3 regions of the Bradyrhizobium sp. UBA2491 genome follow, and region 3 is predicted to be linked to each of the others. Evidence: riboswitches for the same ligand, from Rfam matches in the RefSeq annotation. Region 3 holds a riboswitch; each other region holds the start of a gene.
What was found. A riboswitch is a leader RNA that binds a small molecule or an ion and turns the genes downstream of it on or off. The one in region 3 is predicted to bind cobalamin.

Region 1 (7,041 bases), on a different contig from region 3:
CGAGATCGAGCGGCACCTCGCGTTCGATCCAGTCGTTGCCGCGCCGCGCGCGATGCCGGGCGATCCTCTCGTCCATTTCAGCATCGAGCGCCTCGGCGGTGGCGATATAGACCGGCTGCCCCGGAAAGGCGCGCGCACGACCTTCGGCGCGCCGGCTTTTCCCGGATCGCGCCCCGCCCGTGATCACAATGACCGCCATATCATCTCCTGTGCGACCGGCATCCGCTTCCGCTCGAAAACGCTCTAACCACCAATCGCGGTGAAAGACAAAGCCGAAAATCCACCGGCGAGGGCTTGCGCTCGGCCGACGTCTTGCGCATCACGGGAGATCGCGGCGAGGAGAGATGCGTGGGTTTTGCGGGAGCGATGGTGGTGGCGATGGCCGTGGATGCCTTGATCGGCTGGCCGTCCCCGCTGTTTGCGCGCATCGGCCATCCCGTGACCTGGCTCGGTTGGCTGATCAATTTGCTTGATGGCGCCTGGAACCGGACATCCGATCCGTCGCCATTTCGCCGCGCGGCAGGCGCTGCGGCGGCGATCCTGGTGATTGCGCTGGCGGCCGCGCTCGGCTGGGCCGTTCAGTCCATGCTCGCATCCGAATGGGCGGGTGTCGTCGTTGTCGGTGTGCTGGCGTGGCCGCAGGTGGCGTTGCGCTCGCTGCATGACCATGTCGCCGCGGTGGCCAAGCCGCTGGTCTCCGGTGACATCGCAGCTGCCCGTCTGGCGGTCGGGCAGATCGTCGGGCGCGATCCGGCGATGCTCGACGACGCCGGGATCGCGCGCGCGAGCATCGAGAGTCTTGCCGAGAACGCGTCCGACGGCATCGTGGCGCCGGTGTTCTGGGGCGCGCTGTTCGGCCTGCCGGGAATCCTGGGCTACAAGGCGATCAACACGCTGGACTCCATGATCGGGCATCGCACCGAGCGGCACGAAGCATTCGGCTGGGCGGCGGCCCGGATCGACGATCTCGCCAACATCATTCCGGCGCGGCTGACCGGGCTGCTGTTCGTGCTGCTCGCGCCAAACCGTTCGCAGGCGTGGTCATGCATGCTGCGCGATGCACGGCGGCATCGTTCGCCGAATGCCGGCTGGCCGGAAGCCGCGATCGCCGGCGCGCTCGGCGTGCGGCTCAGCGGCCCCCGCATCTATCACGGGCACGTCGCGGACGAGCCCTGGCTGAACGAGGCCGCGCGCGATCCGGCCGCCGCCGACATCCTCGCCGGGCTGACGCTCTATCGCCGTGCCATGACGCTGCTGGCCGGGGTGTTCGTCGCGCTGGCGTTGCTGTAAGAGAGCGGCGCATGCGAGAGCACGGCGGAAATCTTGACGTCGCCCAGCAACGCTTCGGCGGGGCCGCGGACGATTGGATCGACCTGTCGACGGGGATCAACCGGCAGCCTTATCCGCTGCTCGATGTCGAGCCGCGGCAATGGAGCGCGTTACCGTCGCGATCGGATATCGAATCTCTCCACCACGCCGCGCGGCAGGCCTACGCGACCGATGCGCCGATCGTAGCGATCGGCGGCGCACAGGCGGCCATTCAGCTGCTGCCGCGTCTCGCGCCTCGCGGGCGGGCGCGCATCCTGGCGCCGACCTATAATGAGTATGCCGCGGTGCTGTCGGCCGCCGGTTGGGACGTCGAGGAAGCATCCGATCTCGCAGCGCTCGCCGACGCTGATCTTGCCGTCGTCGTCAATCCGAACAATCCGGATGGACGGCGCCACGAACGGGGCGAACTGCTGGCGTTGTTGCCGCGCGTCGGCCGGCTCGTGATCGACGAGAGTTTTGCCGACGCCGTTCCCGACCTCTCCCTCGCAGCGGAGGCAGGACGGCCACACCTCCTGATCCTGCGCTCGTTCGGGAAATTCTACGGACTGGCCGGCGTCAGGCTCGGCTTCGCCATCGGCAGCGAACGCGATATCGCCGGACTTGCGGCGATGGCGGGCCCTTGGCCGGTCTCGGGAGCTGCCATTGCGATTGGGCGGCGGGCGTTGCTCGATCGGGACTGGGCAAGAGCGACGGTTGCGCGGCTCGCGGACGATTGCGTCAGGCTCGACACGGCAGCACGCTCGCGAGGCTGGACGCTGGTCGGCGGCACGCCGCTGTTTCGTCTCTATGATGTCGGCGATGCGCTGGCCGCACAGGAGAAGCTTGCCCGCGGCCAGATCTGGTCGCGGGTTTTCCAGCAACAGCCGGGATGGTTGCGCCTCGGCCTGCCGGGCAACGAAGCCGAATGGTCGCGGCTCTCTGCCGTGCTGGCGCGCGGATAATCTAGCGCGCCAGCGCCAGCAGGCCCTCGACATCGAGATGGCTCTCGATGTGCCCGGCCAGCGCGTCGAGCGCGCTTTCGACCCTGGCACCGTAGGGCTGATCCGCGGCCGCGATATCGAGTCGCGCAAGGAACGCCTTGCGGAAATCGTCCGAGGCGAACAGGCCGTGCAGATAGCTGCCGTGGACGCGTCCATCGGCGGAAACGGCGCCTTCCGCCGCGCCGTCGATCGATGCGAACGGCCGCGCGCGATCCGCCCCGTCGGTGTGCCCGATATGGATTTCGTAGGCGCTGATCGGCTGACGGGTTGCGGCATGGACCGCGCTGACGCGGGTCAACGTCTTCTGCTCGGTCATGACGGTCGTGACGTCGAGCAATCCGAGGCCGGGCGTTTCGCCGGCGGGACCTTCGATCCCATCGGGATCGGCGACGCTCCGCCCGAGCATCTGGTAGCCGCCGCACAGGCCGAGCACATGGCCGCCGCGGCGATGATGCGCCAAGAGATCGATCTCCCAGCCCTGCGCGCGCAGGAACGCGAGGTCGCCGCGGGTCGATTTCGAGCCGGGCAGGATGACGAGTTTTGCATCACCAGGGATGGCTTCGCCCGGACGCACCATCACGAGATCGACACCGGGCTCGAGCTTCAACGGATCGAGGTCGTCGAAATTGGCGATCCGCGACAGCGCCAGAAACGCAATCTTGCACTGGCCGGGCTTGCGCGCCTCGCCCAGCCCGAGCGCGTCTTCGGCCGGAAGCTCGCCGGCGCGGCCGAACCACGGCAGCACGCCAAAGCCGCGCCAACCGGTACGGGCTTCGATCAGCCGGTAGCCGTCGTCGAACAGCGTCGGATCGCCGCGGAACTTGTTGATGACAAAACCCTGGATCATCGCGGCATCGTCGGGATCGATCACCGTCTTGATGCCGACGAGCTGTGCGATCACGCCGCCGCGGTCGATGTCGCCGACCAGCACCACCGGCACGTCGGCCTTGCGCGCAAAGCCCATATTGGCGATGTCGGCCTTGCGCAGATTGACCTCGGCGGGGCTGCCGGCGCCTTCGACCAGCACCAGGTCGGTGCGTGCCTTGAGGCGGTCGAAACTTTCCACCACGGCACCCATCAGCGACGGTTTCATCGCGGCATATTCGCGCGCGCGTGCGGTCGCGATCCGCTTGCCGTGCACGATGATCTGGGCGCCGACATCGGTCTCCGGCTTCAGCAGTACCGGGTTCATGTCGGTGTGCGGCTCGACGCCGGCGGCGAGGGCCTGCAAGGCCTGCGCGCGTCCGATCTCGCCGCCGTCGATGGTCACGGCCGCATTGTTCGACATGTTCTGCGGCTTGAACGGCAGCACGCGCAGGCCGCGCCGCATGGCGGCACGCGCGAGGCCCGCGACGATGAGCGACTTGCCCACGTCGGAACCTGCCCCCTGGATCATCAATGCGCGCGCCATGGCGTTGGGCTCTTAGAATTCGACGCCCGGCTGGGCCTTGATGCCAGAGCGGAACGGATGCTTCACCAGGGTCATCTCGGTGACGAGATCGGCGATCTCGATCAACTCGTCCTTGGCGTTGCGCCCGGTGAGCACGACATGGGTCATCGCCGGCTTCGACGTCTTCAGGAAATCGACCACGTCTGCGATCGCCAGATAGTCGTAGCGCAGCGCGATGTTGATCTCGTCGAGCACGACCATGCGCAGGTTTTCGTCCGCGATCAGCTCCTTGGCCTTCTCCCAGCCGGCCTGCGCTGCCGCGATGTCGCGGGCGCGATCCTGGGTCTCCCAGGTGAAACCTTCGCCCATCGCGTGGAATTGACAGAGCTCGCCGAAATGCCCGGTCAGCAACCGGCGCTCGCCGGTATCCCAGGCGCCCTTGATGAACTGCACCACCGCGCAAGGAAAGCCATGGGCCACGCAGCGCACGATCATGCCGAAGGCCGACGATGATTTTCCCTTGCCGGCGCCGGTATGAACGATGATCAGGCCCTTTTCGCCGCTCTTGGTCGCCATGATGCGGTCCCGGGCGACCTTGATTTTCGCCATTTTGGCCGTGTGGCGCGCCTCCAGCGAAGCCTCGCTGCCGGCGTCCTCGCGCTCGCCACCCTGTTCAGAAATCATGTGATATTCCTTTGGCTTGACAAGTACTGGGCTTGGACGAATGGTGGGCCCGCGCTGGTTCCTGTCCTACGACAGGCGAAGAGGGAATGCGATAGGGCTCAGGTTCGGGCCCGAAGCGCAGCCGCCCCCGCGACCGTGACCGGAGAGATGTCCAAGGCCACTGATTTCCACGGAAATCGGGAAGGCGGGGATCGAAGGGCGACAGCCTGCTCCGCAAGCCGGGAGACCTGCCAGTGCAGCAATTGAGACCGGCGGACGGGGGTGTTCCGCGACGGGGAACGAGCCTCCATTGGTTGGTTCGTTTGCCTCATCGCCTCCAACTGCCAATTCGGGAAGAGCGATGAGCGTTACACTTCATGTCTGCATCACTTGCCGCGCCGGCCAGACGGTGGCCGAAGGTGAAACCACGCCGGGCGCACGTCTGCACGCCGCGATTCGCGACGCCGGCGTGCCTGATGGGGTCAATCTGGTTCCCGTCGAATGCCTGTCGGCGTGCAGCCAGGGCTGCTCGGTCGCGCTCAGCGCGCCCGGACGGTGGTCCTATGTCTATGGCCGCCTGTCGGAGGCCAATGCAAAGGACGTGATCGCCGGCGCGTCCGCCTATGCGGCGGCGCCGGATGGCATCGCGCCGTGGCGCAGCCGACCAGAAATCTTTCGCAAGCAGTCGCTTGCCCGCATTCCACCCATTGCCGTCGTGCCGGAGGCCGCTGAATGACAACGCTCACCAAAGTCCCCGTCACCGTCGTGACCGGCTTTCTCGGATCCGGCAAGACCACGCTGATCCAGCATCTGATCCGCAACGCCAACGGCAAGAAGCTCGCGGTGCTGGTGAACGAATTCGGCAGCGAAGGGGTCGACGGCGATATCCTGAAATCCTGCGCCGACGCCAATTGTCCGACCGAGAACATCGTCGAACTCGCCAATGGTTGTATCTGTTGCACCGTCGCCGACGATTTCATCCCGGCGATGGAGCAACTGCTGGCGCGTCCCGTGAAGCCCGATCACATCGTGATCGAGACCTCGGGGCTTGCGCTGCCGAAGCCGCTGCTCAAGGCGTTCGACTGGCCGGAGATCCGCTCGCGGATCACCGTCGACGGCGTGATCGCGCTGGCCGATGCCGAGGCGGTCGCTGCCGGTCGTTTTGCGCCGGATCCGGTCGCCGTCGATGCGCAGCGCGCCGCTGACGACAACCTTGACCACGAGACGCCGCTCTCGGAAGTGTTCGAGGACCAGATCGCCTGCGCCGACATCGTGCTGCTGACCAAGGCCGATCTCGCTGGCGCCGAGGGGATCAAGGCGGCGAAGCAGGTGATTGCCGCCGAGATGCCGCGTGAGGTGCCGATGCTGCCCGTGGTCGACGGCACGATCGATGCGCGCGTGATCCTGGGTCTCGGTGCGGCGGCGGAAAATGATCTCGCGTCGCGTCCGTCGCATCACGACGGCGAAGAGGAACATGAGCACGACGATTTCAATTCGGTGGTGATCGATCTTCCGGAGATCGCCGATATCGATGCGCTGGTGGCCTCGATCAAAGGGCTGGCGCGCGAGCAGAACGTGCTGCGCGCCAAGGGCTACATCGCGGTCGCGGGAAAGCCGATGCGCCTGCTGGTGCAGTCGGTCGGCGAGCGGGTGCGGCATCAGTTCGATACGCCGTGGGGTGCGCGGCCCCGGCAATCGAAGCTGGTCGTGATCGGCGAGCATGGCGACATCGATGAAGCGGCGATCAGGGCCCGGCTTGGTGTCTGATGCATGTCATCTTCCGCGAGAGTCGCGGCCTTGAGGAGACCGCGACACCAAGGGACCTCGGCCAGGATCCGGCCGATCTCGTGGTGTTGTCGTTTTCCGACAGCGATCTCGCGGCCTTCGCAGCCGGCTGGCGGCGGGGACGCGCCGCGTTACCGTCGCTGCGGCTCGCCAATCTCGCGGAGCTGCGCCATCCGCTGTCGGTCGATACCTATATCGAGCGGACGCTCGCTCATGCGCGCGGCATTCTCATCCGTCTGATCGGTGGCGAGCCCTACTGGTCCTACGGCCTGGCCGCGGTGCATCGGCTGGCGAAGGAGCGCGGCATCGCCCTGGTGGTGCTGCCGGCGGACGGCCGCGACGATCTGCGGCTGGATGAGTTCTCGACCTTGCCGGTCTCCGCGCTGCGACGGCTCAAGGTGTTGTGCGACAAGGGGGGGCCGGTTGCCGCGCAGGCGGTGATATCGCAACTGGCGCTGGCGTCCGGACTCTATGCCGGGCCTGTCGTCGGCGAGATCGATCTTCCCGAGACCGGCGTTTACGATCTCTCCCGTGGCGCCGTCGCGGCGCTGCCGGCATCGGATGGCCGGCCGCGGGCGCTGGTGACGTTCTATCGCTCCTATCTCGCGGCCGGCGACACCGCGCCGGTCGATGCATTGATCGATGCGTTGCGCGCGAAGGGCTTTGACGCCCACGGGATCTTCGTCACCTCGTTGAAGGCGGCGGGCGTCGCCGATTGGCTGCGGGCGCAATTCGCACCATGCGCGCCGGCCGCCATCGTCAATGCGACCGCGTTCTCCGCGGCTGGCGAGGACGGCAAGACGCCGTTCGACGCCGCATCGTGTCCTGTCTTCCAGGTCGCGCTATCCACCGCGCGGCGCGAGGATTGGGCCTTGTCGCTGCGCGGCCTGTCGC
Region 2 (7,041 bases), on a different contig from region 3:
CTCGAGCAGAAGCTGCAACGCCACGTCAGCCGCCATCGATCCCCTGACGGCCTGCGCGCGGCGTCCCTCGGCCAGGGTCGCGTCGTACACGACCTGGAGACCCGTGGCCGCGCTGTAGGCATCGAGCGCGGAGACCAGTGGCTGCGCAGCAATGTCGAAGTCGATCGGCGCGCGCGTCCGAGCTGATTCAAGGCTGTCGGCCATCGCTACCGTCTGGATGTTTCCGGCAACGAGAATGCCTATGACCAGGGCGAGAAAGCGCTGCCACATCCGATCATGATTCGAGCGCAGCCTGATCTTCCGACCCATTGAACGAAATGCATGAGGTGCCGCCCCTGATCCTCAGCCCCAGCTGAACAGCATGACCTGTTGGTGATCGATCCAGCCGTTCGTCGAAACCCGCGGCAGCCGCAACATAGAAACAGATTATGACAATCTGCTAACAAAGGCGGTGATCGTACCGCCCACACGGGTTCGCATCGCGATCCGCTTACCTCAGACGCTGCGGATTTGCCCTTCGATCGCACTCGGCGCGCTGCGCACTGGCCGCACCTTCCGGCGCCGCAGCCGGCGCCAGCCGATCACGACGCCGCTGATCGAGACGATCGTGCCGACCGCCGACAGCAGCCAGACCACGACGTCGCGGGCCGGCCAGAAACTGAGCAGCAGCGGGAAATCCAGGCTGTGCAGCGCGTTGAACAGCCAGCGATAGGATCGACGGCTGTCGTCGCTGCGGTCGAGGATCTCGGCGGTGACCGGAGAGATGTGCAGCCAGGTTCGGGCGGGATCGTCGAAGGCGATGCGCAGCACCGGAAGCTCGCGCTCGTGGTGGAGCGTGTACCAATAGGCGTCCGGCTCGTCGAGCTGTCGCGCCGATATCAGCGATGCGCCGGGCATTGCGCGCCTTGCAGCCGCGATGATCTCATCGCGCGAGACCACCGCGGGCAAACCGGTCACGGGATCGGCGAGGCTGCGACGGCCATTGCTGTCGTCGAGCATCACCAGGGGACGGCCGCCGATCCAGACGTAGCGCGCTTCCACGGCCTGCGCGGATGGCGCGGCCCGGAAGCCGGCGACGATGTCGGGTGTATCGTGACCACTGTAGCCGGCCGCGATCTCACGCATCACGCCACGGCCGGAGAACGCGCCGCCGGGATTGAGCGACAGCCAGCCGCTGAACATCCAGGTGAACACGAAGACGCCGCCGATCAGGCCGGCGATGTGATGCCAGGCCATCCAGCCGCGATAGGGCGATATGGCGCCGCTGGCGTAACGGCGCCTCAGCCGCAGCCGGAGTATGCCGATCCAGAAGCCGGTGACGGCAACCACGAGGCACACGCCCGAGATCCACAGCACCACGTCGCGCCACAGCGGGCCGTCCTTGCGCAGCACCGTCGGATAGATCCAGTGCGGGATCGAGCCGAGCCAGTTCCAGACCCGTTCCTGCCGTGTGGTATCGAGCGCAATCTCGCCCGAGCGCGACGAGACATAGAGTTCGGTACCGGCGGCATCGCCAAGGCCGATCAGATAGAGCGGGCGCAGCGGGTCGAAGCGCGCGGTGACCGACCATTGATCGCGCGTCACGGTGTCGAGCAATTGCGGATGCACCGCATGCGGATGACGGGCGGCAATCGCCAACGCCTGATCCGGTGAAATGCGATCGACGACACCGCCATCGACTGCCGAAACCGTGACGGCGGCACCTTTCCAGCCGGCAATGCGATAGACCGGCGTGTCGTTCATCATCGAAAGCCGCAGGTCGCGCGGATAATGCTCCATTGCTGCGATCGCCATCGCACGATCCGGCGACACCTGCACCTTGCTCCAGGTGATGGCGGGGAGAGCGGACAAGCGCTCCGCGTCGGTGAGCCGCGGAAAGGCCACGTACATCATGACGAGGCCGGAGATGAACCACATCACGAACAGCAGACACGTCGCAATGCCGATCCAGCGATGGACGACATAAAGCCATCGCCGCCCTCGCCGGATCAGAGCCTTGCGCATGGTCAGAACTTCACGTTGACGGACAGTTCGGCGGTGCGCGGCATGCCCAGCAGCCATTGTCCCGTGCCGTTGGAGGTCACCGCATAGACCTTGTCGAACAGATTGTAGACCCGGAACGCGACCGTGGTCCGATCATCCGGCTTCCACCTGATGCCGCCATTGACCACATTGTATCCGGGCCGCAACTGGGTGTTGGCAAGGTCCGAGTACATGGCACCGACGATCTGCACGCCGCCATAGACCGACCAATTGGGCGCAAAATCCCAGGTCAGCCAGACGTTGGAAACCTGCTGCGGCACGTTGACCGGCACATTGCCATTGTAGCTGACCACCTTGCCACCGACCACCTGGCTGTTGTTGTCGTATCTGGCGCGCAGCAGCGCAAGATTGGCATCGACGCGCCAGCCATCGTTCAGCGCCAGCCCGATCGATCCCTCGACCCCGCGGGAAGATTGCTGACCGATCTGCAACGCCAGGCCGGCGGTCGGATTGCTTGGATCGGGAATGGTCAGGCCGGTCTTGACGATCTCATAGCCCGCCAGCGTCCACTCGCCGCGTCCGCCCCAGAACGACTGCTTGACCCCGATCTCGGTCTGCTTGCCGGTCGCAAGCTGGAAGGTTTTCTGCGATGTCGTCAGCGAGATCAGGTTGGTGACCGGATCGACGCCGACCGCGTACTGACCGTAGAACGCGAGGTTCTTGATCGGCTCGTAGACCAACCCGGTGCGCCAGCTGGTGCCGGACAGCGAAACGCCAAAGCTGTTCGCCGGCGTCCTGTAGTCGGTGCGATCGATATCGGGGCGATCATATCTGACGCCAGTGACGAGCGACAATTGATCGGTCAGCGACAGACGATCCTCGGCGAACAGCGCGTACTGATTCACGATCGAGTTGAAGCCGGGCGCGGTCGGAGACGTCGTCGCGAAGAATGAACCGGGATCGAAGACGTAGGGATTGACCGACGATGTACCGCTATAGGGCGAGTTGTTGGTGTGGGTGAAGTCGATGTGGTTGACGTCGAACCCGGCAACAAACTGGTTCGCAAGCCCGAAGACGTGACCGTTGAAGGTCGCATCCATTCGGTTGCCGACCTGCTTCTGGTCGTGGAAGATTTCGATATAGTTGTTGCGGTCGAGCAGCTGGGTCTTGGGATTCCAGGTGTAGTTCTCGATATCACGCCAGTGCCGCTCGCTGGTCAGGTAATACAGGGTGTTGTTGATCTTGATGCCGTCGGCGACATCCCACTCGGTCTTGAACTGGGTCCAGCTGTCCTGATAGCGGATCGTGCTGTCGAGCGCGTTGTAGTTCTTGAAGCGTAGCGCATCCTGGATCGAGCCATTGATCAGCGGGGTGCCAAAGTAGCGTGACGGACTGCGGTCGCCGTAATCTTCGGAAAGCGTGAAGGCGAGACTTTCCGACACCTGCGCACGCACGGCAGCTGAGATCACCACATTCGATGTCTTGTCGCGATCGACCCAGCCGTCCGACATGTTGCCGGTGGCGTTGACCCGGTAGGACACATTGGGGCTGATCGGACCGGTGCTGTCCACCGACAGCCGTCGCGTCATGTTGCTGTCGAGCGAGACCTCGGCCGCGTTGTAAGGCGTGCTCTGCGGCTTCTTCGGAACGACGTTGATGACGCCGCCGATCGCGCCTTCGCCGTACAACACCGAGGCCGGCCCACGCAGCACCTCGATGCGATCCGTGGACCAGGTGTCGTAGGGAAACGTCAGCGTGCCGGAGCCGATATAGAAGCGTGTTCCGTCATAGAGCGTCATCACCGAGTTGCTGCCAGCAAAGCCGCGGTCGCTGAACGACAGCCCGCCATTGCCGGGCGCCGGCGTCGCGATGAAGCCGGCCGCATTCTGCGTGACGGCATCGAGCACATTATGCTGGCCGCGTTCCTGGATGGTCTGCGCCGTGATGATCTCCACGCTGGCCGGCGTCTGCAATGGCGTCAGATTGAGCCGGCTGCCGGTGGTTCCCGGCTTGGTGGCATTCAGCGTCGGCGATGGCGATCCCGATGTCGATGCAGACGATGCGGCCGCGGGCTGCGGCGCGCCGCCCGCCACCGCGGTCGTTGCACGGCGGGACCTCGGTCGCGATGTGGTTGCGGTATTGGCTGCTTGCGCAGCGGGTTTCGGCTTGGCCGCGGCCGAAGGCGAGACTTCGATCGGATCGAGTTTCGTTGCAGGAGCGGACTGCGCCAGCACCTCGGCCGGCAGCAGCAGCGACGACAATGAGCAGAACAAACCGAGGCGCAGCCCCAGCGCAACGGAAGACGATGACGACATCAAGGAAACTCGCGGTAACGTGGCACGTCACCGCGAACGCGGACTGGCGCATTGCTCAACGAGCAACGTTCCGATCCCACCAGGACGCCCCCGCCCGATGTGCTCGCGTGTGACCACGACTGACGGCAGGTCTCCTGGCTCACGGGTCATCGCCTGTCGACGCCTTCCCGGGCCTGACAGCCCAGTGGCAAATTGACGAAAGGCTCGCCGTTTACAGTTGCGGGGACAGCTGCGGCATTGGGGTTTCCCTCGCACCGCATTCCCTTTTGATCCCCGAAGGGAACCGTCGACAAACGATTAAGAGCTGCTCATCGGGCTGTCAATTCGCTGTGATCACCGCACACATGCTTTGCGGACAAGCGTTGCTGCAACGTCACTATTGATTGCCGTCATTTCATGGTGCCTCGACGCAGCCGTCCATAATCGCATCGATCTCGCCGCGCGACAGCGCGCCCATCTCGGCGATGAACACGATGCGCGTCCGCGGCACCCCGGCCGCCGGCGCCCCGCCCGCGGTCAATGTCGCGCGTCCGCCGGCCAGTTGAAATACCATCGGCCGGCCGGGCTGCTCGACCGTTTCGAACAACCCCTTCGCCCGCGCGAGCTTCGGCGCCAGCCTGCCGATCGCCTGCTGCAATCGCGGCAGGAGCACCCGCCGCTCCGACGTCCAGCTCAGTGTCTCGAACCGGTCCGCTGCCGGCCGTCTCGGCGTAATCTCTCGCAGCACCGGCACATGATCGAGATCCGCCGGGAACAGCAACGCCGCCGGCACCTCGCCGTGCACGGCATCGACCACGACCGCCGCCGGACGCACGGCGCGGACGGCATCGCGGATCGCGGCGCACGCGGCTGCGTCGGCGAGATCAATCTTGCTCAGCGCGACGATGTCCGCCGCCCGCAATTGCGACCGCAGCAGCGCATCATCCAGCGCGGTCACCGGCTGCGTCGCGTCGACCACGCACAGCACCGTCTCCAGCGGCGCCTCCTTCCAGATCACCGGATCCATCAGGTTGCGCACGATGTCGGCGGGATCGGCGATCCCGCTGGTCTCGATCACGATGAACTCGGGACGCGGATCACGCCGCAGCAGGGTTGCGAGCGTGCGCAGCAGGTCGCCTTCCAGCGTGCAGCAGATGCAGCCATTGCTCAGGCTGACCACGCCATCGCTGGCGCCGGCGATCAACTCAGCGTCGATGTTGATCGCGCCGAAGTCGTTCACCACCGCGGCGATGCGCCGGCCTTGCGCATGCGCCAGCAGATGGTTGACGACCGTGGTCTTGCCCGCCCCGAGGAAGCCCGCGACCAGCAGGATCGGGACCGGCACGTCAGGCCCCGGTGACGGGCCGGCGCACCGGCCGGCCGGGACGTGCCGCGACGTCGAGCACGCCATCCTTGATCAGCGGCTGGCCGCTGACCACGAGGTGCCGTACGCCTTCCGCCGGGCGATTCATGGCGGAGAAGGTCGCGCGATCGCTCAGCGTCTCGTAGTCGAACACCACGACGTCGGCATCGGCGCCCGCCTGCAGCCGGCCCTTGGCGCGCATCGCCGGCGTGCTCGCCGACAGGATCTCGGCCGGGATCAGCGCGCATTTGCGGATGCCTTCGAGCAGCGACACCTTCTTGCGCTCGCGCACCCATTCGCGGATGAAACGGGTGAAGCACCCCGCCGAACGCGGATGCGAGGTGGCGTCGTCCGGCAGCGGCCAGGCATCGCCGGTGTAGGGGCGGCCATCCGACAGCGTCCACGGCATCGCGTCGGAGGCGATCGCGCCGCCCGGATACAGCACCGCCATGTCGAGCAGGTCGCGATGATGCGAGTTGTTCTCGATGTCGAGCACATGCCACAGCACCAGCGTGGAGGGCTCCGCGGCCTGCGCCGCCAGCAGCTCCTCGCGGCTGCCGAAGCGATGACCGTCGGTGACGCGCTGCACCGAATCGTAGCCGAGGCCGTTGCGCTCCTCGAATTTTGGATCGCTGAAGAAGGTCGCCGCCAGCACCGTCGAGCCGGTGCCATAGGGATAGGCCTCGACCGTGATCGGCAGGCCCTGCGCCTGTGCCTTCGCGATCAGCGCGACGCAGCGTTCGATGTCGGTCTTGCTCGACGAGTTGAAATGGCAGATGTGCATATGCGCGCCGGTGGCGCCGGCATAGCCGATCAGGCGGATATAAGCCTCTGCCGCGCTTTCGGGGTCGATCCGCGACATGTAGGCGACGTGGGTGAAGGTCGGCACCGCGTGATTGGCGGCGAGCTGGCACACCGCGGTCAATTCCTGCACGCCGGCGCCGGGCGCATAGGCGTTGAGGATGCCGATGCCGATGCCGCCCTCGTTCAGGCCGTTGGCGAGACGTTCGAGAATGCCGCCGACTTCGCCCTCCGTCGCCACATTGTCGATCCAGCGGCGGTCGCGCATCGCGCTGCCGAACGATTCCAGCGAGCTCTCCGAATTGGAGCCGGTCATCGCGCCGATCCGGGCGAACGCCCAGTTGGCCGCGGCGCCGTAATTCAGCACCCGCCCCTTTTCGGCCTGCCGCTTGTACCAGGATGCGACCGGCAGCACGCCGGCCTCGAGGTCGAGCGATGTCGTGACCCCGTCGAAGGCCTGCATGCGATCGGCCGGAATGGTCTGGCCATGCGCGTGCAGGTCGATGAAGCCGGGCGCCACCACGAGCCCGGTCGCGTCGATCTGCCGCTCGGCGCCGCCAAGCCCGGTGCCAACAGCCGCGATCTTGCCGTCGACCACGG
Region 3 (7,041 bases):
TCCTCGATCAGGTTGATGGCACGGTCGGTGACGCCGAGATCGATCTCGATCTGCGGATGGCGATCGAGGAAAGCCGGCAGCGCCGGCGCGATGATCAGGCGCCCGATCCTCCCGGGCACGTCGACCCGGAGCCGGCCCGATGGTTCGGCCGCGGCCTGACGGAACAGCGTTTCGGCATCCTCGACATCGGCGACGAGGCGCAGGCACCGTTCGTAGAACGCCGCGCCGTCATGGGTCGGCGATACCTTGCGCGTCGTGCGATGCAGCAGCCGTGCGCCGACGCGTTGCTCCAGCTCCGCCACCGCCGACGAAACCGACGAGCGCGGCACGCCAAGCGTGTCGGCCGCCCGCGTGAAGCTCGAACATTCGACGACGCGGGCGAAGATGCGGAAAAGATCGATACGGTCCAGAATCGGCTCCAATTGTTCGCAATTTCTGACAAGTGAGGTCAGAATTGGTAGCTTTATCTGCCAATCCTAGACGATATCGTCCTCTCCAGAAAGCGGCCGCAGGGCGTGGCCGCACCATCCGGAGAGGCGAAACGCCAATGACCGACCACAGCATCAAGGACAAGACCGTCATCATCGCCGGCGGCGCCAAGAATCTCGGCGGCCTGATCGCGCGCGATCTCGCCGCCCATGGCGCCAAGGCGATCGCGATCCACTACAACAGCGCCGCGACCAAGGCCGATGCCGACGCGACGGTCGCGGCGGTGCAGGCCGCGGGCGCCAAGGCGGTTGCCTTGCAGGCTGACCTCACGGCCGCCGGCGCGATGGCGAAGCTGTTCACCGATGCAGTTGCCGCAGTCGGGCGTCCCGACATCGCGATCAACACCGTCGGCAAGGTGCTGAAGAAGCCGATGGTCGAGATCTCCGAAGCCGAATATGACGCGATGAGCGCGGTCAACGCCAAGACGGCGTTCTTCTTTCTCAAAGAGGCCGGTCGCCACGTCAACGACAACGGCAAGATCTGCACGCTGGTGACATCGCTGCTCGGCGCCTACACGCCATACTACGCGGCCTATGCCGGCACCAAGGCGCCGGTCGAGCATTTCACCCGCGCCGCATCGAAGGAGTTCGGCGCGCGCGGCATCTCGGTCACCGCGATCGGACCGGGCCCGATGGACACGCCGTTCTTCTATCCGGCCGAGGGCGCCGATGCGGTCGCCTATCACAAATCGGCCGCGGCGCTGTCCGGCTTCTCGAAGACCGGCCTCACCGACATCAAGGACATCGTGCCGTGGATTCGCCTGCTGGTGTCGGAGGGCTGGTGGATGACCGGCCAGACCATCCTGGTCAATGGAGGCTACACCACGAAGTAAGGCGCGCCGGCGTTAACTCACGAAAATGAAGCGGGCCGCGCATTGCGTGGCCCGCTGGCAAGTTACCGAATGACGGGCGCCGATGCGCTCAATCCCAGCTCAGCGCGCCGCCGTTCTGGTATTCGATCACGCGGGTCTCGAAGAAGTTCTTCTCCTTCTTCAGGTCCATCGCTTCCGACATCCATGGGAACGGGTTCTCGGCTTCCGCGAACACCGGCGTCAGCCCGATCTGGGCGCAGCGCCGGTTGGCGATGAAGTGCATGTACTGCTCGCACAGCACGGCATTCAGCCCGAGGAAGCCGCGCGGCATCGTATCGCGACCGTAGGCGGCCTCGAGCTCGGCCGCCTCGCGGATCATGCCGCGGATCTCGTCCTGGAACGCCGACGTCCACAGGTGCGGATTCTCGATCTTGATCTGGTTGATGACGTCGATGCCGAAGTTCAGGTGAATGCTCTCGTCGCGCAGGATGTACTGATACTGCTCCGCGATCCCGACCATCTTGTTGCGACGGCCGAGCGAGAGGATCTGCGCAAAACCGGTGTAGAACCACATGCCCTCGAAGATCACGTAGAACGCGACGAGGTCGCGCAGGAACGCCTGGTCGGCAGCCGGCGTGCCGGTCTTGAAGTCGGGATCGTCGAGATGCTGGGTGTGCTTGATCGCCCATGCCGCCTTATCGGTGATCGACGGCACCTCGCGGTACATGTTGAACAGCTCGCCCTCATCGAGGCCGAGGCTTTCGACGATGTACTGGAAGGTGTGGGTATGCACCGCCTCCTCGAAAGCCTGGCGCAACAGATATTGCCGGCACTCCGGGTTGGTGAGGTGGCGGTAGATCGCCAGCACGATGTTGTTGGCGACCAGGCTTTCCGACGCCGCGAAGAAGCCGAGATTGCGCTTGATGGCGCGGCGCTCGTCCTCGGTGAGACCGTCGCGCGACTTCCACAGCGCGATGTCGGCCTGCATCGAGACCTCGGTCGGCATCCAGTGATTGTTGCAGCCGGCGAGGTATTTCTCCCACGCCCATTTGTATTTCAGCGGCAGCAGCTGGTTGACGTCGGCGCGGCAGTTGATCATCCGCTTCTCGTCGACCGAGACGCGGCCGCCATGGCGGTCGATGGCGCCGAGGCCGGCGGCCTCGGTCGATGCGGCAGACACAGCCATGACAGGTGGCGGTGCCTTCTTGGCGGTGGCTGTGGTCTCTGACCAGTCGAGCATGTTTTTTGATCCTTCTTACTGGCAGGCTTCGCAGTCGGGATTGTCGATCGAGCAGGCGATCGCACCCGACAAATCCGGCGCCGGTGATGCCAGCGCCACCGACGACACCGCGTTGAGCTTGCCGTCGGTGCCCTTCAGCGTCGACTTCTCGACATGGGTCGCGCTGCGCGAACGCAGGTAGTAGGTGGTCTTCAGTCCCAGCGACCAGGCCAGACGATACAGCGCATCGAGCTTCTTGCCGGAAGGATTGGCGATATAGAGGTTGAGCGACTGCGCCTGGTCGATCCACTTCTGCCGCCGCGCCGCGGCCTCGAGCAGCCAACTTGAGTCGATCTCGAACGCGGTCGCGTAGAGCGCCTTGAGATCGTCCGGGATGCGGTCGATCGAGCCGACGCTGCCGTCGAAATATTTGAGGTCGTTGACCATCACCTCGTCCCACAGCCCCCGCGCCTTGAGGTCGCGCACCAGATAGTCGTTCACCACCGTGAAGTCGCCGGACATGTTGGATTTGACATAGAGATTTTGGTAGGCGGGCTCGATCGACTGCGCGACGCCGCAGATGTTGGAGATCGTCGCCGTCGGCGCGATCGCCATCACGTTGGAGTTGCGCATGCCGACCGACGTGACGCGGGCGCGCAGGGTCGGCCAGTCACGGGTCGAGGCGCGATCCATCGCGACACCGCCGCGGGCATCGGCAACGAAGTCGATCGAATCGATCGGCAGGATGCCCTGGCTCCACAGCGAGCCCTCGAACGAGGGATAGCGGCCGCGCTCGGCGGCGAGATCGCTGGAGGCCCAGATCGCATGGTAGGAGATCGCCTCCATGCTGAGGTCGGCGAAGGCAACCGCCGCGTCCGACGCCACCGCGATCCGCAGCGCATGCAGCGCATCCTGGAAGCCCATCAGGCCGAGACCGACCGGGCGATGCCGCAGATTGGAGCGGCGCGCCTCCGGGATGGTATAGAAATTGATGTCGATGACGTTGTCGAGCATCCGCATCGCGGTCGTCACCGTCGCCTTCAGCCTGGCGTCGTCGAGCTTGCCGTCCTGAATGTGGTTGGCGAGGTTGATCGAGCCCAGATTGCACACCGCGGTCTCGTCGTCCGAGGTGTTGAGCGTGATCTCGGTGCAGAGGTTCGAGGAATGGATCACGCCGGCATGGCGCTGCGGCGAGCGCAGATTGCACGGGTCCTTGAAGGTGATCCAGGGATGACCGGTCTCGAACAGCATGGTCAGCATCTTGCGCCAGAGATCGACGGCGCGAATCTGCTTGAACACCCGCATCTCGCCGCGCGCGGCCTTGGCCTCGTAATGGGCGTAGCGCTCGGCGAACGGCTTGCCGTAGAGATCGTGCAAATCCGGCGTCTCGTCAGGTGAGAACAGCGTCCATTCGCCGTCGGCCTCGACGCGCTGCATGAACAGGTCCGGCACCCAGTTCGCGGTGTTCATGTCGTGGGTGCGGCGGCGGTCGTCGCCGGTGTTCTTGCGCAGATCGAGGAATTCCTCGATGTCGACATGCCAGGTCTCGAGATAGGCGCAGACCGCGCCCTTGCGCTTGCCGCCCTGGTTGACCGCGATCGCGGTATCGTTGGCGACCTTGAGGAACGGCACCACGCCCTGGCTCTCGCCATTGGTGCCCTTGATGTGCGCGCCGAGCCCGCGGACGCGGGTCCAGTCGTTGCCGAGCCCGCCGGAATATTTCGCCAGCAGCGCGTTGTCCTTGACCGACTTAAAGATGCCGTCGAGATCGTCGGCCACGGTTGTCAGGAAGCACGACGAGAGCTGCGGCCGCTGGGTGCCGGAATTGAACAATGTCGGCGTCGAGGCCATGAAGTCGAACGACGACAACAGATTGTAGAACTCGATCGCGCGGCCCTCGCGGTCGATCTCGCGCAGCGCCAGGCCCATCGCGACGCGCATGAAGAACGCCTGCGGCAGCTCGATGCGGTTGCCGCGGACATGCAGGAAATAACGGTCGTACAGCGTTTGCAAGCCGAGGAATTGGAACGACAGATCGCGCTCGGGCTTCAGCGCCGCGGCGAGCCGCGCCAGGTCGAAGCGGCCGAGTTCGGCGTCGAGCAGTTCGGTCTTGATCCCGGTCTTGATATAGGCCGGGAAGTACTCGGCGTAGCGGCTTGCCATGTCGGCCTGCGAGGCGCTGGTCGGCACCTCAAGCACATAGGACAGCACCTCGGTGCGCAGCTTGTCGAGCAACAGGCGCGCGCTGACATAGGTGTAGTTCGGCTCCTGCTCCACCAGGGTGCGGGCGGCCATCACGGAGGCGAGCGCCAGCTCGTCCTGGCTGATGCCGTCATAGATGTTGCGCTGGGTCTCGGCGACCACGGGCGCCGCATCGACGCCGTCGAGGCCGGCGCAGGCCTCGTTGATGATCAGCGCCAGCCGCGCGTGGTCGAGCGGCACCTTGCTGCCATTGGGCAGCGTGACGTGAATGGTCGGACCGGCCGCGGGCTTGGCAACAGCCTTTGCCGCGTCCTGCTCGGCACGCTGCCTGGTGCGTTCGTCGCGATACAGCACATAGGCCCGCGCCACCTTGTGGTGCTCGCTGCGCATCAGCGCAAGCTCGACCTGGTCCTGCACGTCCTCGATGTGGAAGGTGCGGCCCTCGCTCATGCGTCGCGACAGCGCGGTGACGACCTCGGCGGTGAGCTGCTCGACGATCTCATGCACCCGGCGCGACGCGGCGGCGGTGTGCCCCTCGACCGCCAGGAACGCCTTGGTCATCGCCACCGAGATCTTGCTGGCGTCGAATCTCGACACCGTGCCGTTGCGGCGGATCACCTGCATCGGCGGCGCGGCTTCCGGCGCGGCAAGCGCTTCCGGACGCAGCAGGACAACTGACGCTGGCTTTGTTTCGCGATCGAGAGAGAGAGACATCGTGCAGACCCCGTGATGTTTGTTGGGACTGGATGTCAGGGGACGCTGCATCACCCGGCGGCTGGCGCCACCGGCACGGCTCTGCATGCGACCGCCGGGACACCCCGCCCGTGGACGTAATTTCGGTGTCGCGGCAGGTCTCCTGGCTCGCAGGTCGTCATTGCTCCCTCGTCTTCCCAATGCCTTGCGGCATCAGTGACTTAGCTATCGGGAACAACTCACTGCTTACAGTTGCGGGGGCAGCGCCGGGTTTTTACGGATCAACCCGTAGTTCACCGGCTTCCCTCTTAGCCACCAAATCTAGGGATATGGCAGACCGTGACGCCTATATCTGGTGTGATTTGGGCTGGGGTGTCAACGCCCACCAGACGGCCTATCCAAAATATTTCGATGCTTATCCAAAGCCTCGTTAAGGGTCTGTGGATGAATCATCCTGGAACCCCGTAGGGTTACTACGGCAGCCGCACCGCGCGTCGGCGACCAAACGGATTGAGCAAGCGGACGATTTCGCAGGCCGCAACCAAGCCGGCAAGCCAGAGCGCGCTGCGCAACCCGATGCGCGCAACGATGGCCGGGGTGAATGCCCCGGCCCCGCCGAGGACCGGCGTGGCGGCCAACAGCGTGATTTCATAGCCAGCATAGGCGCCGACGAAGGCGAGCAGGAAGGTACCCACCACGCGGTTCCTGGGCAGTTGGCGAAAGACGGCGGATGCCGCCGCGGTGCCGGCGAGGGCCGCAGCCCCGATCACAAAACCCCAGGCGATGGTCTTGGCATCGACGGGATAGTGCAGCACGCCAAATCCAATGGTCTGGTTGACCAGCCACGTGCCGAACACCACCAGCATGGCCCCGCGCAGCGGCAACACGGCCGCAGCGATCACGGCGAACGCGGCAAACGGCGTCGCGCAGGCGAACACGAAGCTCGCGAGCGCGGATGCGGCGGTCGAGAGCGCAAAGCAGAACATCGGCGCATAGCGCGGCTCGACGGGATGCAGCCGGAATCGATCACTGGAAGGCAGATCGTTCAAAGCCATGGCGTATCTCCTTCCGGCAATTTCTCACGTCCCATGCCGCTTGGCCTCAATGCGGCGCTTCCATCGGGTTCTCGGAATCTACCAGATCGAGCCGGTCGTGCACAGCAAGCCATTCGACAAGCACCGGCGTCAGTTGTTCCGTCGCCCCCAATTGTCGAAGGGCAACCCGGACGGTCGCCCTAGCGAAACGGTCGCCCGGCAAGACCACTGCATCTGGAGCCTGTCCGGCGGCGACGGCCTCGATGACCCTGCGCTTCAACGCCAGCAGTTCAGGCAAGCCGAAGCGCGCGAGCAGTGCCTGGAATGCGACGTGATGCTCGCGCCGAAATTCACGTTTGCGGCCGAGCTGATCGCGGAGCGGATGTGCCGGATAGAGATGCGCGCAAGGGATCCAGCCATCGGGCAACGGCTCGGTCGCAGCATGCGTGCGGCCATGCGCCAGCAGTTTGGGCAGAACATGGGTGTGCGGACCGTCCGGACTCCTGCCGCCCGGGGGCGGGATCGGTTGAAACACCTCGACCCGTCCGATACGGCTGGTGAAAACGCGATGCGGATTGGCGCCGAGGATGATC

Region 1: linked by a shared signal. The riboswitch ahead of B2W55_RS26940 (DUF1636 family protein) and the one ahead of B2W55_RS11725 (ribonucleoside-diphosphate reductase subunit alpha) in region 3 are both predicted to bind cobalamin.
Region 2: linked by a shared signal. The riboswitch ahead of B2W55_RS05665 (TonB-dependent receptor) and the one ahead of B2W55_RS11725 (ribonucleoside-diphosphate reductase subunit alpha) in region 3 are both predicted to bind cobalamin.

The regions. Positions count from the first base shown of each region.
Region 1 covers NZ_DDOP01000079.1:41,965-49,005, forward strand. Annotated here, with positions in the region: gene cobU (bifunctional adenosylcobinamide kinase/adenosylcobinamide-phosphate guanylyltransferase) at 1-199, opposite strand, end outside; gene cbiB (adenosylcobinamide-phosphate synthase CbiB) at 349-1,290, shown strand; gene cobD (threonine-phosphate decarboxylase CobD) at 1,302-2,270, shown strand; gene B2W55_RS26930 (cobyric acid synthase) at 2,272-3,720, opposite strand; gene cobO (cob(I)yrinic acid a,c-diamide adenosyltransferase) at 3,733-4,383, opposite strand; cobalamin riboswitch at 4,422-4,632, shown strand; gene B2W55_RS26940 (DUF1636 family protein) at 4,724-5,098, shown strand; gene cobW (cobalamin biosynthesis protein CobW) at 5,095-6,129, shown strand; gene cobN (cobaltochelatase subunit CobN) at 6,129-7,041, shown strand, end outside.
Region 2 covers NZ_DDOP01000017.1:87,293-94,333, forward strand. Annotated here, with positions in the region: gene B2W55_RS05655 (STN domain-containing protein) at 1-204, opposite strand, end outside; gene B2W55_RS05660 (PepSY domain-containing protein) at 496-2,004, opposite strand; gene B2W55_RS05665 (TonB-dependent receptor) at 2,007-4,298, opposite strand; cobalamin riboswitch at 4,406-4,601, opposite strand; gene B2W55_RS05670 (CobW family GTP-binding protein) at 4,693-5,622, opposite strand; gene B2W55_RS05675 (amidohydrolase family protein) at 5,624-7,041, opposite strand, start outside.
Region 3 covers NZ_DDOP01000039.1:84,147-91,187, forward strand. Annotated here, with positions in the region: gene B2W55_RS11710 (LysR family transcriptional regulator) at 1-410, opposite strand, end outside; gene B2W55_RS11715 (SDR family oxidoreductase) at 548-1,321, shown strand; gene B2W55_RS11720 (ribonucleotide-diphosphate reductase subunit beta) at 1,410-2,540, opposite strand; gene B2W55_RS11725 (ribonucleoside-diphosphate reductase subunit alpha) at 2,556-5,435, opposite strand; cobalamin riboswitch at 5,551-5,771, opposite strand; gene B2W55_RS11730 (hypothetical protein) at 5,888-6,469, opposite strand; gene B2W55_RS11735 (DUF6925 family protein) at 6,516-7,041, opposite strand, start outside.